Regions from separate parts of the Brevibacillus sp. AY1 genome, predicted to be linked through region 2. Evidence: riboswitches for the same ligand, from Rfam matches in the RefSeq annotation. Region 2 holds a riboswitch; each other region holds the start of a gene.
What was found. Region 2 has a riboswitch for cobalamin ahead of JZI27_RS04325 (energy-coupling factor ABC transporter permease). Riboswitches for the same ligand answer to the same signal wherever they lie in the genome.
Positions count from the first base shown of each region.

Region 1: another riboswitch for cobalamin. It lies ahead of JZI27_RS07105 (ABC transporter substrate-binding protein); the one in region 2 lies ahead of JZI27_RS04325 (energy-coupling factor ABC transporter permease).
Region 3: another riboswitch for cobalamin. It lies ahead of nrdI (class Ib ribonucleoside-diphosphate reductase assembly flavoprotein NrdI); the one in region 2 lies ahead of JZI27_RS04325 (energy-coupling factor ABC transporter permease).
Region 4: another riboswitch for cobalamin. It lies ahead of cobO (cob(I)yrinic acid a,c-diamide adenosyltransferase); the one in region 2 lies ahead of JZI27_RS04325 (energy-coupling factor ABC transporter permease).

Region 1 is NZ_JAFLPN010000005.1:60,009-64,528, forward strand. It holds gene JZI27_RS07095 (ABC transporter ATP-binding protein) at 1-618, opposite strand, end outside; gene JZI27_RS07100 (FecCD family ABC transporter permease) at 623-1,660, opposite strand; gene JZI27_RS07105 (ABC transporter substrate-binding protein) at 1,662-2,651, opposite strand; cobalamin riboswitch at 2,833-3,020, opposite strand; gene JZI27_RS07110 (prenyltransferase/squalene oxidase repeat-containing protein) at 3,053-4,459, opposite strand.
Region 2 is NZ_JAFLPN010000002.1:182,468-186,987, forward strand. It holds partial or broken gene JZI27_RS04315 (GerAB/ArcD/ProY family transporter) at 1-937, opposite strand, end outside; gene JZI27_RS04320 (quinone-dependent dihydroorotate dehydrogenase) at 1,084-2,175, shown strand; cobalamin riboswitch at 2,287-2,483, shown strand; gene JZI27_RS04325 (energy-coupling factor ABC transporter permease) at 2,626-3,396, shown strand; gene JZI27_RS04330 (energy-coupling factor ABC transporter substrate-binding protein) at 3,393-3,677, shown strand; gene cbiQ (cobalt ECF transporter T component CbiQ) at 3,674-4,477, shown strand; gene JZI27_RS04340 (energy-coupling factor ABC transporter ATP-binding protein) at 4,474-4,520, shown strand, end outside.
Region 3 is NZ_JAFLPN010000019.1:48,038-52,557, forward strand. It holds gene nrdE (class 1b ribonucleoside-diphosphate reductase subunit alpha) at 1-1,168, opposite strand, end outside; gene nrdI (class Ib ribonucleoside-diphosphate reductase assembly flavoprotein NrdI) at 1,155-1,520, opposite strand; cobalamin riboswitch at 1,670-1,865, opposite strand; gene JZI27_RS15540 (ACT domain-containing protein) at 1,987-2,499, opposite strand; gene JZI27_RS15545 (hypothetical protein) at 2,535-2,867, opposite strand; gene mnmA (tRNA 2-thiouridine(34) synthase MnmA) at 2,888-4,000, opposite strand; gene tlp (small acid-soluble spore protein Tlp) at 4,201-4,410, opposite strand.
Region 4 is NZ_JAFLPN010000027.1:351-4,870, forward strand. It holds gene JZI27_RS18315 (DUF4406 domain-containing protein) at 238-564, shown strand; cobalamin riboswitch at 783-994, shown strand; gene cobO (cob(I)yrinic acid a,c-diamide adenosyltransferase) at 1,110-1,658, shown strand; gene cobD (threonine-phosphate decarboxylase CobD) at 1,658-2,764, shown strand; gene cobU (bifunctional adenosylcobinamide kinase/adenosylcobinamide-phosphate guanylyltransferase) at 2,761-3,300, shown strand; gene cobS (adenosylcobinamide-GDP ribazoletransferase) at 3,297-4,040, shown strand; gene JZI27_RS18340 (histidine phosphatase family protein) at 4,061-4,520, shown strand, end outside.

The sequences.
Region 1 (4,520 bases), on a different contig from region 2:
ATCACAGTACAACGAGGCCAGATTCAAATCATGAAGCACCGCAACAACTGTAACCTGCGTCGTCTTTTGCCAGGAGCGCACGATATCCATCAGTTGGATCTGATAGCCGATATCGAGGTATGTCGTCGGTTCGTCCAGGAGCAGAACCATGGGCTTTTGCACCAATGCCTTGCCCAGCGCGACACGCTGTTTTTCTCCTCCACTCAAGTGATCGAGCGAACGCTGCTCAAGCTCACTCAGATTCAACATGTGAATGATCTCATCAATCAAGGGAGTAGGGTCCAAAGCTTCCTCGCCCAGCCAGTTCTGATAGGGGAATCTCCCCATCTCCAGCACTTCACGTACGAGAAATCCTACAGGTGGAAGAGCTTCCTGCTCCAGCACCGCCAGCATTCGGGCGAGCTCCTTGCGAGAGTAGCGCGTGAGCAGCTTTCCATCTAGACGAATCTCACCCTGGTCCATTCCGACGACACCAGAGATCAGCTTGCAAAGCGTCGATTTTCCGCTTCCATTCGGGCCGATGATGCCGAAAAACTCCCCCTTGCTTACGGAAAACTGGATATCCTGCAGGACAGGTGTCTGATTGTAGGATTTATGCAGTCCGCTTACCTCGATCATCTGACTATCCTCTCCCCTGTTGTTTTCTCTTCCTTAACAAATAGGCGAAGAAGGGCGCGCCCAGAAAGGCCGTAACGACACCCAATGGTATTTCTGTCGGGCTGAGCAGCATTCGCGCCAGCGTATCTGCCCACAGAACATAGATTCCTCCGAAGATCGTCGCCATCGGCAGCAGCAAGCGATAATCAGGGCCCATCATCAGCCTGACCAAATGCGGTACCACCAGTCCGACGAACCCGATAATTCCCGAGATGGATACTGCTGCTGCTGTTAACATGGTAGCTGTGACCAGGACAATCAATTTGGTTCGATCGACATGGACACCGAGATGCGCTGCCTGCCGCTCTCCCAATGCAAAAAGATTGAGTGAGCGCGCGTAGCTGATCAGCACAACCAATCCGATGATCAAATAAGGCAGCAGGACGTACGAAAACGCCCAGCCCCGAAAAGAAAGGCTGCCCAACAGCCAAAAGATGATCTCATTGACCATCTTGTCTGACAGAGAGACCATGAAGGATACCAGTGAGCCCAAAAAGGCTTGCACCACGACGCCAGACAGCAGCAAGGTCTCGGTCTGGATCTTGCCCTGTGTATTCGCGAGACGCATGACAATCCATAGACTGAAAAGCCCAGTCAGAAACGCGACTACGGGTGTGCTCCATTGTCCGAGAAAGGCAATTTGCAAGCCAAAAAGCAAGAGAAAGGAAGCCCCGACAGCAGCACCCGATGCTACCCCCATCGTGTATGGATCTGCCAGTGGATTGCGCAATACGCCTTGAAAGCCCGCACCTGCCAGAGAAAGGGACGCTCCCACCAGAATGGCCAAGACCACACGTGGAAAGCGCACCTTCATCACGATTTGTTCAGCAGACTCTGGCCAGGTGACCGGGATGTGCTCTGCCATGCCAGGAAGCTGATGCAGAAGGATCAGCCACACCTGCGACAGCGGCAGGCTGGCAGCCCCCATCGAGATACTCACGACGATAGAGAGGAGCAGAGTAGCAATCCCTACACCTCCCCATGCAGCCAGTCGTCTCTTCATCCTACTTCACCCGATCGGGATAGATGGCCTTCGCCACTTCAATCAACCCTTGCGTGATCCGTGGCCCGGGACGGGACATGACATTTTCGTCCATGCCAAAAACCTGTTTTTCTTGGATCGCCTTGATTTTTTCCCATCCACTTCGTGTGACGATGATTTCCTCCAGATTTTTGCCGGTATTTTGATCGACGAGCCCTTTTGCATACAAAATCACGTCCGGATCATCTTGGACGATTTTTTCCTCACTGATCTGATTCCAGCCTGTAGTATCGGAAGCGATATTGATTGCCTTGGCCAGTGTAATCAGTTCATCCATAAACTCTCCCTTGCCCACCGTCCAGCCGGGAGCAAATTCGAGGTATACCTTTTTCATTTCCTCGGGCCCTAGATCTTGAACCGCCTCTGTTACCCGTTCGATATCCAGCTTCATCTGGCTGACAATCGCTTCTGCCTGTTCTTGCTTGTTGGTGATCTTGCCCATGAGCAAAATATTGTCCATGATTTCAGCCACGCTATTGGGGCGTGTGATGTAAATTGGCAAACCTAAAGATTGGAGCTTTTCTGCGATCGGCTTATCCATCGAAATGCCGCCGATGACCAAGTCTGGACTCTGGGACAGAATCGCTTCTTCGTTGGGCTTGACAACTCCACCCACTTTTGGCTTCTTTGTTGCTTCGGCAGGGTAGTCATCAAAATCGGACACACCCACGATGTGTTCTCCAAGACCCAGGGCAAACAAGATTTCCGTCTCTGCAGGAGACGTGGAAATAATGCGCTCAGGTGCTTTTTCAAACGTGATCTCTTTTCCGGTCGCATCCTTGACGGTAAGTGGATACACGGTCTGCTTGGAAACCGATTCATCTGTATTTTGATGTGGTGTTTCCTGCTTTGCTTCAGGTGCAGGCTGAGCTTGAGGGGCTGCCTGCTCCGAACATCCCCATAATCCAATCGTCAACAGGACAGGGAGTCCCCATTTCCAAAAACGTTTCATCCGTGCTTCTTCCTCTCTTCTTCCATTCCATCATCACGATTCCTATGAAATCGACACCTACTAACGAAAAACCCTTTGAATCCACGAAGGAAACAAAGGGTCGGCTTTATGCTCAGGAGGCGCGGACACACAACGATATCCTATACTTCCCAATCCAGCCGATCCTCTCCGCGAAGGAACGCAGGTAAACGTACAACAGGCAGGTCTCCTGGCTCACGGGTATCAGATGCCCTCCCCTTCCCGTTTCCATAGAAACAGTGGCACGGAGGACCCTACCCGATTTACAGTGGCGGGACCGCGCCGGATTCTCACCGGCTTCCCTTTTCACCTGTCCATTTCGGACGAGGCACCTGTTGTTTTATACATAGTGAACGTGATGAATCAACCATATTCTCGTATCATCATAGCATTCCTGTCAGCAAAAAAGAAGGAGGAATGGCGAGGCTCGTCGGGATTCTGTATCCATCCGCCGTGGAGGGATCTGTACTGACGGTATCTGCCCCTTCGATCGGCAGGTTTCGCACCAGCGCAGAATCCGTATTTTTTTCAAAGGCAGGCCAGCCACCGTCGTCGTTTTGCATGGATAAAAGCCAAACCAGACCACGGTTCCAAGCGGCGGCTGCCAGTTGATCAGTCTTGGCCTGATTATGCAGGGCTCGCAAGGCAGCCGTCGTATCATCGATATCCGGATTCATCGTGTTGTGATCGGAGAATCCCCAACCACCGGGTTTCACTCCGGGATTGCGAATTTTCCAGTCTCCGTAAGTCGTTTGCTGTTTGCTCAGGAGATAACGATTGGCCTGTGAAATCGCGGGGTGAGAAAAGGAGAGTCCGCTGCGCTGCAAGGAATGGGACGATAGAGCGGTGTCCCAGACAGCGGAGGTCGCAAGCTGCAGGTGTACGCCAGCAGCTTGCGAGCATACAGAGGCTTTGAGCCCAGCTACAGCCTTCTGAATGACAGGATCTCGAGAAGAGTAGCCGCGTGCAAGCAGCGCATAAATCATGAGGGTGGTGGATGTGGAGTAATTGTACAGCGTTCCGTCCGGTTCAATACGCGAAAGCATAAACTGCTCCAGTCTTCGAAGGCCTACTTCGTGAAGCTTGCCAGGCAGAAAAGGAAGTCGCTGCACATAGTCGTGGATCGAGGATAGCAAGACTTGCCCATCTTTGGCGAAGCGTTCGAGGATACCATGTGGATAGATGCCCGGAGCGATGGGGTGAACGGCGTACAAATCAGACAGATCGGGTGTGTCAGGGAGCTTTTTTACGTATTTTCGATCGGCACAAATCATCATAGGCGCCAAATGAACACGGGCATACCCGACAAAATCATAGAAGCTGACGGGCAAGCTCGGAGGAAGTAAAGCCAGCTCTACAGGAACGATAAAATGCGCAGGCCACTGGTATTGTCCTGTCAATGCAGTTGTGATCTTGGTCAGCAGGTTCGCCTGGGTAAGCCCTCCCCTTTCTCGGATAAAGGAACGGGCTAGCGCCATTCTCGGCTCATTTTTCGTATACCGGCCAGAGAACAACAGGGCGTAGTAAGAATCAATCGTAGCAGACAAATTCCCTTGTGGTTCGTCCGGGTACAGTTTCCATGAACCGTCATCCTGCTGCTTGGAAACGATATGGCTGACCAGTTTTTCAATCAATCCTTCATCATCAATAGAAAGGGTTCGCAATAGGATGATCATGTGCGAATCTGTCATGGGAGAGGTTTCTAGACAAAATCGCCAGGATCCGTCTGCCTTCTGCCATTCGACCATAGAGGTCTGAATACGCCGAATTTCCGTTTGTACATCGCTCACCTGGTTCACCTCCGCAAAAATATGCTAGTAGAAAACTTGGCTGCTCCAAGCTTTTGGCGGA
Region 2 (4,520 bases):
ATCATGCTTAAACCCAGAAATATCACCATGTACAAGCGGTTTTTGGGTGTGCGTAAGCCCATCATTTCGGTAATTAAAAATAGACAGATGGAGATGCGCATAAAAGAGCCGGAAAGCCACTGATAGATCGCAAAAAACTCCATGTTTTCGATATCTCTTCCAATCGACAGCAAACGCCATTGCTCGAAGGCCGGGTATCGTTGACGGGAGGATTCGATGGGGCCAAATTCAGCTATAGCACCTGTAAGAGGACTTAACGTTAGAATGACAACGATCAAGACAAGTGCAATGTAGTGACCAATCCGCAGCGGTTTGCGGATATGATGCTGCAAAAGCAGAAGGATGGCCAACTCGGTAAAGCCACCCCCGGCAAAGACCATCGCCTCCAATATCGGCTGGAAACCGTTTTGCATGATCGGCAGTAACAGACTGTAGTCCTTTTGGGAACATTGCCAAGCGCTACATAAAATCCCAGCAGGGAGACAAATGGCAATAAAATGCCTGAGGTAACACCCAAAGGGGCAATCCCACCGTTCGCCGCAATGACACAAAATATCACCAGCACGAGGGCAACGACCCACTCGGGCGTGCGCTGCAGATAGTTCACATTCGTCCAGGTTTGCGTGTCGATCAAATGAACGAGTGCCATCATGTACAGGCAAAAGAGAATGGGAATGATCAGCAGATTCCCGACAAACTTGTTGGTCGAACGCCTGATCCAGGTATACAAGGATTCTTGTTGGAGCTGCTTATTGATGAAATAAAGAATGCACACCCACCCCACAAAGGGAATAGCTGCAATCAGGATACTCAGCCACGCATCTCGCCCAGCTTTGCTTAACAGCAAGGGAATGACAGTAACGTGATTGGTGATGCCCACGGTTAGCATGATCATCATAATGGTTTGGCCGACGCCAATTTTTCCATCTACTTTCATGCGCTTTTGTCACCCAGCAATACTGGTAGTGGTGTTAGGATTTGCCTGTTGAATTGGAAATATGTATCACGGATAAAGGTTACTCTCCTTTCGAAAGTGTGGTATCCTACTGTGAAGGAGAAACGGAGTAAGGAGTGCAGCCTACGATGTATCAACTAGTGCGAAAATATCTCTTCCAGCAGGACCCGGAAGAGATTCATGAAAAGACGATTCACGCATTGAAGCTGGCGGAAGAATCCGCAGTGGGCAAGCGTCTGTTGAAAATGATGTACGGAATAAAAAACGAGCGTTTGGAAACACAACTGTGGGGATTGACCTTTCCTAATCCAGTCGGATTGGCTGCTGGTTTTGATAAAAATGCAGAAGTATACCATGCTTTGGCAGCGATGGGCTTTGGCTTTGTCGAGATTGGAACGGTGACGCCGCAAGGACAGCCGGGCAATCCAAAGCCGAGACTATTTCGTTTGTCCGAACATCAAGCCGTGATCAATCGCATGGGCTTTAACAACTACGGAGCCTACCTGGCTGGCAAGAACCTGATCGATTATGCCTATTCGGATGCTCCTATCGGAATCAACATAGGCAAGAATAAAACAACGCCGAACGAAGAGGCAGCCAGTGATTACAGCAAATGCCTGGACATGCTGTATTCCTACGGACATTATGTTGTGATCAATATCAGTTCGCCCAATACACCTAATCTGCGTGATCTGCAGGAAACCCAGAGCTTGCGGGTACTCATTCGCGCTGTTCGGGAAAAGGCTGCTGAGCTGGAAATGCGCGGGGCAAAGCAAAAGCCGATTCTCTTGAAGGTCGCGCCTGACATGTCGGACGAGCAGATGCATGATGTCATCCATGCGGCTGTCGAGGAAGGAATTTCTGGCATTATTGCAACCAACACCACCCTCTCCAGAGAAGCCGTCCAGAATCACCCTCGCGCAGAAGAAATGGGTGGATTGAGCGGCAAGCCATTGACCGAACGATCGACGGAATGGGTGCGGGAAATCTATCAGGAAGTAGGAGACAAGGTCCCTGTAGTTGGGGTTGGTGGAATCTTTACAGGCGAGGACGCATACCAAAAAATACGTGCTGGTGCAAGCCTTGTTCAGGTCTATACCGGAATGATCTACCAAGGTCCCGGGATCGCCAAGCAGATCAACAAAAAGCTGCTGGAACTGATGGCAAAGGACGGATTTAGCCACATTCGTGAAGCAGTAGGTGTAGACGCTCGAAAATAATGGTGCCGCAAACCGATGATGAATGCGATCATCGGTTTTGTTTCCCTTCTTTATCTTTTGAAGAGGGTAGGCGTATAATGAAGATGGACGAGTACGAATGCGTCCAACAACTTGATACGGTTGGCATTAGGTGCCTTTATGTGCAAACGCATAAAGGGTAACAGGGAATCGGGTGAAAGTCCCGAGCGGTCCCGCCACTGTAACCAGGGAGCTCTCTTTGAACGTATTCCACTCATCCACGTGATGGGGAAGGAGAAAGAGCGCTATGATCTGGAAGCCAGGAGACCTACCTAGCTGCCCCACCCAGATACCTTCGCGGAAAGGAGAGGTGAGTAAGGGACAATTCGACATGTCAAAAGGTCGATTGTTTTTTTGCACACAACCCATCCGTCAATCGGATGGGATTTTTTGGTTTTTGGAAAAGGAATACGGTGGAGGAGGAATGCGTGAATGAACGGGAAACGCTCAAGAATCATGTCTAGCGCTTTGCTGGTCGCTGGTTTTGTCTTGTACTTTCTGATGAATGAACCGCAGACTACGCATGCCATGCATATCATGGAAGGATTTTTGCCCATCCCCTGGGCGATATTTTGGTGGGTTGTCTTCTTGCCATTTTTTATTCTTGGTTTGCGTTCAATCAACAAGATCGTCAAGGACCATCCTCAGATGAAACTGCTTTTGGGAGTAGCCGGCGCGTTCGCTTTTGTTTTGTCTGCGCTGAAGATTCCCTCTGTCACGGGCAGCAGCTCGCACCCCACAGGAACAGGGCTGGGTGCTGTCCTGTTCGGTCCGTTGGCGATGTCTGTGCTGGGGAGCCTGGTATTGTTCTTCCAGGCATTGCTCCTGGCGCATGGTGGCCTGACAACACTAGGAGCCAATGCCGTTTCGATGGCAGTAGTGGGGCCTTTGGTCGCTTATGGCGTGTACCGTTTGATTACAGGTGCCAGCGGAGGGCAGCGGGTCGCGATCTTTGCCGCCGCATCCTTGGCGAATTTGTCTACCTATCTCGTAACGTCCTTGCAGCTGGCTCTTGCATTTCCGGCCGAAACAGGCGGCGTGCTTGCTTCGCTGGCCAAATTTGCTGGCATTTTCGCTGTGACGCAAATTCCTTTGGCGATCAGTGAAGGGCTGCTGACGGTTCTCGTCTGGAACTGGCTGCAGGCCTACAATGCCAAGGAATTGGTACAATTACGTCTGCTGAAACGGGAGGAATCTCTGTGAAAAAAGGCATGAATTGGCTGCTGCTCTTGGGAGTTGTCGTATTGGCGGTGGTACCGCTGCTGCTGGTGCAGGATTCAGAGTTTGGAGGAGCAGATGGAGCCGCAGAGGAAGCGATCACAGAAATCGCTCCTGCCTATGAGCCGTGGTTCCAGCCGCTTTTGGAGCCGCCGGGCGGGGAGACGGAGAGCTTGCTGTTTGCCGTTCAGGCTGCTGTCGGAGCAGGCGTGATCGGTTATGCTGTGGGCTTGTACAAAGGTCGGTTGGATAGACAGAAAAGATGAAATGGCAGCAGCTCGATACATTAGCCTATCAAAATCGGCTGCGCCATCTATCGCCGGAGCACAAGCTGTTGTTAGGTATCATTCTTCTAGTTCTCGTCATAGCTGGACATAGGCTCGTGCAGGTGTTGGTCTTTTTCTGGATGGGGTTGTGGGTGGTAGGTTACGCCCGCATCCCCATGCGTCATTATCTCCTGTTTTTGCTGTTGCCATTTAGCTTTTTTGCAGCTGGACTTCCCGCTCTGCTTATTGATGTCAGTCGTGCACCGGATCCCTTCGACGCTAGTGGATTCGTCTTATGGTGGCAGGCAGGAGGTTATCTCTTTACCGTCTCTGTGTCTTCGCTGCAGCGGGTACTGGATCTCTTTTGCCGGACAATGTCGAGTCTTGCGGTCTTTTCGTTTATTCTGTTTACCGTACCATTTTCCGAAATCCTGCAGGTGCTGCGCAAGGCGAGAGTGCCAGCATTGGTGATTGATTTGTTGATGGTCATGTACCGCTTCATCTTTGTTCTGCTGAGTCTCTCGATGCAGCTATGGGTGGCTCAGCGCTCGCGAGGCGGTCATCAGGGTTTTCGGGCTAGCTTGAAAGACGTGGGCCAATTGGCAGCACAGCTTTTTGCGCGTTCCATGCGCCACTATGAGCGGCTGTATCAGGGGATGGCCGCGAGAGGAATGACCGAACACTTTCAGGTGCAAGGCATCGTGACGCATAGCCGTTCTCGTCGCTATGAATGGGAGTCGTACCTAGGCTGTCTTGTACTGATACTGCTGGAGCTGTGGATAGGGGGATTGCGCTTGTGACGACGAATTTGCTGGAATTTAAAGATGTGCAGTACACCTATCC
Region 3 (4,520 bases), on a different contig from region 2:
TTGCAATGGTCGAGGTCTCCTGCAATTGAAAGATTTCCGTACAAAGGTTGGACATTTTCACGGAGCCCAGGTCTTTTAATGCGTGATCCTTGTTCGCATTGGTCTTGTTCATGATGTAGGGATAGCCCGACTCCAACTGGATCATGGCAATCTTGGTCAGCATCTCCCGTGCGCTCATCAAGGTTTGCTTTTGCACGCGCTCGTTGGCTAACAGCTCTTCATACATCTCATCCAGATCGAGATCGTCCAGATGTTGTCCGTATTCCTTGTAGACGGAGTACGGAGCAAAGACGGTCAATGGTTTGTTTTCCTCTGCCAGCTTGTAAAAGATGTTCGGTACGATCAGCCCGATTGCCAGCGTCTTGATTCGTGATTTTTCATCGGCGTTAATTTTTTTGCAATCCAGAAACTCGTTGATATCCCAGCCAAATATGTTGTAATACGCTGCTCCAGAGCCCTTGCGCTGCCCCATCTGGTCTGCGTAAGAAAAAGCATCCTCCAACAGCTTTAGCACAGGCATAATGCCTTTAGCTGCGCCCTCTACTCCTTTGATCGGTTCCCCGCGTCCGCGCAGCTTGGAAAGATTGACTGCTACTCCGCCACCGATTTTGGAAAGCTGCATGCAGGTGCCCAATATGTAATTGATCGAGTTCAGCGAATCATCCATCTCCAAGAGAAAACAGGAGACCATCTCACCACGGCGGCTTTTGCCGGCATTTAAAAAGGTAGGCGTCGCTGGCTGCAAACGCTGGTCCATCATCGACACGGTCAGCCGTTTGGCCAGATCAAAATCTCCTTGAGCCAGGGAGAGGGCCACAATCGCTACGCGGTCCGGGTACTGCTCCAGATAGGATTTCTTGTCGTCCGTTTTCAAGGCATAATCCTTGTAAAATTTGGAGATGGCCATATAAGAAGCGAATTGGAATTTGAAATCATGCGCGAGCCGAATGACTTCTTCGACTTGCTCCTTCGTGTAGGTTTCATAGACGTTTTCATAGTAGTCATGTTCGATTAGATAGTTCATCCGCTCCAGGATGCTTGAGAATGTCATGGTTTTGGCTTGCACCTCTTCCATGAATAACTGCACTGCCTCCTGGTCCTTATCCAACAGGTAAAAACCATCCTCACCGCGCTGCATCAGCTGGTTATTGAGTTCAATGTGTCGCAATGGATGCCACCCCGCTTTTAAATAGTTCCAGATCATGCATCGTTCCGGACAGTTCGAATTTCGCTAACAATGGTACGTGATAGGCAGAAGAGATCGTGTCCGCACTTTTGGCGAAGCTCGTCCCCCAGTTCCGATTGCCGCTGGCTGCTACTCCCCGCATCCATGAGTGATTCTGCTTGAGAAACGTTTGTACTTTATCGGGCACCTGTCCGAATCCCGTCGTGTAGGTGACCAGGATAAACGGTTCTTCCAGCAACAGATCCTCTTGAATTTGCACAGTGGGCATATCCAGATTCAGTTTGTTGACAAATCGGCGTACATTGCCCGTTTTGGAATCAAATGCGAGTATCAATGATCTCTTCCTTCCTGAAAACACTGGTTTAGCCATAAAAAAAGCGTATCCGACTGACGAAGAAAGTCGAATACGCATATCCATTCCCTAGGACACAATACCTCACGGGTGACCGAGCGTTCCAACACTTCCCTATCTCCCGTAGGTTCCATAGTGTTTACGTTAAGGCAGGTCTCCTGGCTTACAGATCATCGTAACGCTTTACCTTCCCAATCCATGGATCAGTGGCCATTTCAAAGCGTAACTCTCTGTTTACAGTGGCGGGACCGCGCCGGATTCTCACCGAGCTTCCCTATTAAGTCTACCATCGATAGACGGTTAGACACCTATACGCATCAATATGTAGTTGTTATGACTTACATTACATCAATATATCGTGGTAGTCAAGCTGTTTTCCCACTTACTAAATACCCAATCGATAGATCTCTCGAAAGAAAAGCCGCCCGAAAAACGGACGGCACATCTCTTATTGCAACGAAATCACCTTAGTGATTTGAGGTAATTGCTCGATTTCCCGCACCACAGAAGCGGTAATTTCTTCATCGGTTACCGAGACGAGGAGCGCATTTTTTCCCTTTTGCTCGCGTGATACATTCAGCTTGGAAATATTGATGTGATGATTGGCGAGAATTTGAGACACGTCGTAAATGACGCCCGGATAATCGATATGATGGACCAGTAAGCCGTGAGCACCTGGTGGAATTCGACAGGCGCAATAGTTGATCTCACTGACATATACCTCACGCCAATCCTGTGCAAACGTATATTTGTTGGAACCAGCGCGCAAAACAGCCAGATGATTGGCGTACTCCCCTGAACTGTGCTGAACAGGGACTTTCATACCGAGTCCATCGACCAGCAGGCTGGTTATTTCTTCTTTGTTCTCGTGCGCCAGGATCGAGAGAGAAGCTTCCTTCGCACGCGGTTCAATACGAACAATCAATTCTGCGAGATCACGAAGTCCGGTTAACTGGGTCATGACTTGCATTCACTCTCCCTATTGATTTCCTCTATCTATTCAGGAAAAATCCATTCCTCTGGTTCGGAAATGATGGAGGACTGATTTTTGGAACGATACCAAGCGAGATGCTCATTTCCGTCCTTCGTGTATTTGATTCGAAAGATGGTGTTTCCCTTGCCGCTTTTTTCAAAGGGACTCTCATCTTTCGGCACAGCCATTACACTTCCAGCTACCAGGGCCCCTCCGCGCTCGAGGATCTTCGCTTCAATATTGGTCATGTGTGCGCGACCGCCATACGACATGCCGATGTAGGCGATGACTCCCATACAAATCGCACCTATCAAGAAGGAGAGAATAATCACCTTTGATTTTTTCGTTGCTTCCATGAAAAAGATCCCCCTACAACCTATTTCTCTTTTCCCATCAAGGTTACTTTGTCGATTGTTCCACCACCCAAACACACTTCACCATCATAGAAAACCACTGCCTGTCCAGGCGTTACCGCTTTTTGAGGCTGGTCAAAAACCACTTCGACCTGGTTGTCACCTAACAGGTTCACGGTGACACCCTGATCCGGTTGACGGTAGCGGAATTTGGCTGTACAACGGAATGATTCCTGTGGTTTTGAATGGCTCACCCAATTTACTTCGGTGGCCATCAGACTGGTTGAATACAGTCTAGGATGGTTGGAGCCTTCACCAACAATCAGAACATTACGTTCCAAATCCTTGTCCACGACAAACCAAGGCTCTCCACTCGTGCCATGTCCTCCGCCAATGCCCAATCCTTGGCGTTGACCTAGCGTGTAATACATCAAACCATCGTGATGCCCGATCACAAGCCCATCGACCGTTTCAATGTTTCCTTTTTTGGCAGGAAGGTAGTTTTGCAGAAATTCGCGGAAATTTCGTTCCCCGATAAAGCAAATACCCGTACTGTCTTTCTTCTTCGCTGTTGCCAGCCCTGCCTTCTCGGCAATTTCACGTACTTGCGGCTTGGGCATATGCCCGATCGGAAACATGGTTTTGGACAATTGCTCCTGACCAAGAACGTTGAGAAAATACGTCTGATCCTTGTTGTTGTCCACGCCGCGCAACAGCTTGTACTCGCCATCGATATGCTTTACCTGTGCATAGTGGCCGGTCGCGATATAATCGGCCCCCAGATCCATGACCTTGGCAAGCAGCTCACCGAACTTGATCTCGCGGTTGCACATGACATCTGGATTGGGCGTACGACCCCGTTTATATTCATCCAAAAAGTACTGGAATACTTTATCCATGTACTCTTTTTCAAAGTTAACCGTGTAGTACGGAATATCGATTTGTTCACAGACGCGTCGGACATCCTGAAAGTCATCTTCCGCCGTGCAATGGCCGAATTCATCGGTATCATCCCAGTTTTTCATAAAGATGCCGATGACGTCATATCCCTGTTGTTTCAGCAGGTAAGCCGTCACGGAGGAGTCAACGCCGCCGGACATGCCGACAACGACGCGTGTATCTTCTGGTCGTTTCATGGTCTTTCTCCTCTATATATGAATTTGTTCCTTAAACAGATTACCATGTTTCCTGGAACAAATCATGTTTTGTTGCACTTTTTTCGTCAATTCGGAGCGACTCCTGTTGTGAAATGCGCATATCAGCCGCATTAGGGCAAGTTTTCCCAAAAAAACGCCTGTCGCATACAGAGCAACAGGCGCTTCGCTTCTTGTATTGGTTAGGATTCATCCTCGATTTCCGCTCGAAATGCTTCCACGCTTTCTTCACGGCGCTGATTTTTTGCCTCGATATCGCTCTTTTCCTTGGCTGAAATCTCATCAGCATGTTCACTGAGGTAATCCTGGGACTCCTGAATTCTCTCCTCTGTATTTTGTGCCATTTCGCGCAATTTTGCTGCGTTGTCCGAGCGGTCATCTGGTTTTGCCATTTGATTAACACTCCTTTATCGTCAAGATTTGGTCATTTACCACTACCATTGTGCGCCATTGCAAGTTCCTTTATGTATGGCTCGTGCTATAATGGCGTTGTTGGTACGTA
Region 4 (4,520 bases), on a different contig from region 2:
GAATTTTTAAGAGTCATAACAAAACGCGATCAGCAGCATTTGTAATCATGATGCTGTCTTTGTTTAATGCAATAGCTTTAAGCTACGCCAAGAGGGGGGAAGGTGCGAGTAGTTTTGGTTATTTGGGGATTATGGTAATAAAAATGTCAGATGTTGGCCAAATGGTTAGGATTTCTTTGGGGATAAAATCGAGATTAATGGCAATCATTCACAAAGTGATACTGAGGAGAATGGAATATGCGCATCATCACATTATGCGGTTCTACAAAGTTCAAGAAACAATTTGAACAGACGAACGCCTATCTGACCCTTCAAGGGAATATTGTCATTAGCGTTGCTTTTTTTGAGCATAGCGAGGGGATCCAGATCACGAAGGAACAAGCCGAATTATTGGGCAACCTTCATTTCAGAAAGATTGATCTTTCCGATGAGATTTTTGTCATTGATGTTGATGGCTACATAGGCGAGAGTACGCGAAAAGAGATTGAGTATGCTGAGAAAACGGGGAAGCCAATTCGCTATTACTCAGGCGGTGAGGTACCTTCCAATGTTTTCAATGGATGAAAAACGCGAACCACCCATGTGCAGAAGGACAAGATTCAAAAAATATCGGAGTACAAAAACTTTGAGGATGCAAGGAATTGCTCTTGAAGTATTTATCCGAACCTAGATGTGATTAAAACTAGCATCGAGATTCCATACAAAGCACTTCCCCTCAGCTTTTACTTGAATCCCGACCAGCATTTGCTATGATTAGAACAAGTACTTGTCAGACAAAAAGTGAATAAGATAGACAAACAGGTCCTTGTTCATTCGTGTCCATGCGAATGAGCAGGGTTAAAAGGGAAGTTTGGTGAAAAGCCAACGCGGTCCCGCCACTGTATGAGAGGAGCTTTTCTTCGCGGCACATGCCATCCACTGCCTATCCAGGTGGGAAGGAGAAGAAAGGTGATGATTCTTGAGCCAGGAGACCTGCCTGTTTTCGTGTTGCACTGATTTCCTTCGGGTCAAAGGAAAAGGTGAGGATTGTGGCTTTCAGCTATCCGCGCTTTGTTTTCCTTTTGGTATCTAGGGAGAACGAAGCGTTTTTTAATTCAGGAGGGATTCATGTGAACCAGCAGCCTAACAAACGGGGATTGCTTTTGGTCTATACAGGAGATGGAAAAGGGAAAACGACGGCAGCACTTGGCCTTGCTGTACGTGCTACAGGCAGGGGCAAAAAGGTGCTGATGATTCAGTTCATCAAGTCTCCAGATAGAACCTACGGGGAAAAGATCATGTTTGACCGTATGGGAATCGAGATTTTGCAAAAGGGGATCGGATTTACGTGGACCAAGACGCCTGAGGAGCATCGCGCAGCATTGGCTGAAACGTGGCGCTTCGCCAAGGAAAAACTGCTCGACGATACCTACGATTTGATCATTCTCGACGAAATCAACAACGCGCTTGCCATCGACAAGTTTCCGATCGATGACGTGCTGCCTTTAGCAGATGTTTTGGAGACGTTAAAAAATCGTCCGGCAAAAATGCATGTAGCCATTACTGGAAGAAGCGCAAAGCAGGAGATCATCGAACTGGCCGATCTGGTGACGGAGATGAAGCCGATCAAGCACTACTATGACGAGGGCATCCCTGCCGTTCTGGGGGTAGAGTTCTGATGGAGGTTCTGGAAAAATACGGCCACGGCGGTGACTGGGTGTCGGCTGCCAAGCGATACGGACTTCCGGCAAACGGCTTTCTCGATTACAGCGCCAACATCAATCCGTTAGGGCTGCCGCAGTCTGTCATTTCAGCGCTGCAAACCCAGCTGCAGGAAGTGACGCGGTACCCTGATCCAGCTCACCGTTCCTTCCGGCATGCTTTGGGCAAACGATTGAATTTGCATGAAGACTGGCTGTTGCCTGCAAACGGAGCTGCCGAAGCGATGGCCTTGGCGCTCTTGGCTTTGCGCCCGCAGAAAGTGGGTGTTGTCTACCCATGCTTTTCCGAATACGCGCAACTTTCGGAGCAGTTCGGCGCTCGGGTGATCAGCTGCTACGGCCGGGAGGAGCATGGCTACAAAGCAGAAGAGACACAGCTGTACAGGCTTTTCCAGCAAGCAGATCTCGTGTTTATCGGCTCGCCCAACAATCCTACTGGCATCTTGTACACAGCCGAAGAGCTGCAGCGAATGGCGGAATGGACCGCAAAGACGGATACCTGGCTGATCGTAGACGAAGCGTTTCTCGATTTTGTAGAGGAAGAAAAGCCATTTACACTGGTCGACCAGCTGAAGAAATATCCACGCGTGATCGTGATGCGCTCGATGACCAAAATGTATGCGATTCCGGGATTGAGGCTGGGCTACGCCATCGCTCACCCCGAGGTAATCGCTCGGATGAAAGGAAAGCAGGTCAGCTGGAGTGTCAATGCTTTGGCGCTCGTGGCAGGAGAGCTTTGCCTGGAGGAATGGGAATACGAGCGACAGACGCGAGAGCTGATTGCTCAGGAACGCGCTTACCTCAGCACGGCTCTTCAGCAGGAATGGGACTGGAAGGTTTGGCCGGGCAAAGCGAATTTTCTGCTAGTCCGCACCTCTGAGGAGTGGACGGCGCAAGAGCTGCAGGAAGTACTCGGCAAAAAAGGCGTCCTGATTCGAAGCTGTGCCATGTACCCAGGGTTGACTGCGCGAGATTTCCGCATTGCCGTGCGCAAACGGGAAGAAAACGAACGCTTGCTGGGTGCGCTACGCGAAGCTTGTCTGGAAAGGGGAACGTACCGATGAGCCTGATCCTGGTCACTGGAGGAGTACGTTCTGGCAAAAGCGGCTTTGCCGAAGAACTGGCGTCTGAGACGGGCAAGAGGGTCCTGTATGTCGCGACAGGCGAAGCGAAGGACGAGGAAATGCGAAACCGAATTGAGCTGCATCAAGCTCGCCGTCCGGCAGAGTGGGGCTGTGTGGAAATCCCGCAGTACCTGTCTCACTCGATCCAGGCAGCGAAGGAATATGAGGTCGTGCTCCTCGACTGCCTGTCAACCTGGGTCAGCAATTGGCTAATGGCTGTTCCCGAAGAGAAATGGCGAAATGACGCCATTACGCAAGAGATCTACCAGGAGGCAAAAGCATGGCTGGACGGGCTTGCTGCGGCACCGCAGACCGTGATCGCCGTGACGAGCGAGGTAGGCTTGGGCGGGGTGGCGATGAATAAGCTGGGTCGCTGGTTTGCAGACGTGCTCGGGGATGTTAATCAGATGACGGCACGCCGCGCGGATACCGTGTATGCAGTCTTTTCGGGAATTCCCTGGAGGATCAAAGGATGAATCTACATGCATTTTGGCATGCCATCGCCTTTTTCACCCGGATTCCTGTTCCCTGGCTGCGGCCTTCTGAGGAAGCGTGGAAAAAAAGTGTTGCGTGGTATCCAGCTGTGGGTCTGGTGATTGGTCTGATCCTGTGGGGTGTGCATCAAGCAGGGCTTTGGCTGTTTAGCCCGTTGCTTGCAGCTGTATGGACCCTGATCGTCTGGGTGTACATCACAGGGGGACTTCATCTCGACGGCTGGATGGACTTGGCGGATGGTCTTGGAAGCAGTCGCACAAAAGAAAAAATGCTGGAGATTATGAAAGACAGTCGCGTCGGAGCGATGGGGGTTTTGGCGGCACTGTTGCTGCTGTTGTTGAAAACCGCCGCACTGTCCGAATGGACCGAGCCAGCATGGGGCATGATGCTTGTCTTCGTCCCGGCGATCGCCCGTACGCACGTCCTGCTGGCGATTCGCTACTGGCCGTATCTCTCGGCAGATCAGGGGATTGGAAAAGGGATCAGCGAGGGGCTTTCGGGCGTTCACATCGTGATTGCGTACGCCGTTTTGGCTGGTGCCTGCTGGTGGCTTGGCGGTTTGCAGGCAGCGGGAGCGGTTTTATTGTCCCTGTTGTTTGCAATCGGGTTTGCCCGAAGTGTGGCACGAAAGCTGGGGGGATTGAACGGCGATTGCTACGGAGCCGTCATCGAGAGTAGCGAGGCTGCGATGCTGATTGCCTTGCTGATAAGTATCGGATAAAGCGTCAGGAGTGGGCAAGGATGAGATGGCTATGGGTACGTCATGGGGAGACGTCTATGAATAGACAGGGCAGATATCTGGGCCATACCGATGTCTCGCTGCATGAGCATGGAATCAGACAGGTAAAAGGATTGGCAGAGCAGCTCAAGTCCGTGATCCGGCAACCCGTGAACCTCTATACCAGTGATTTGCAGCGTTGTCTGCAAACGGCGGAGCTGCTGGCAGAGCAGATGCCCTGTACGGTGCAGGCTGTTCCAGCACTGCGAGAGCTTTCATTTGGCGAATGGGAGCTGTGTACATACGAAGAGTTGATGGCAAATGACAAGGAACGTGCGACTCGATGGTACGACGATCCTCTCCAATACAGTCCTCCTCAGGGGGAAAGCTTGCGACAGCTCGGAGAACGCGTCGACGCATGGCTTATGAGTCGGGAGCAGGCGTACAGAGATGAGCCGCGAGCGCATACACAGATCATTGTCA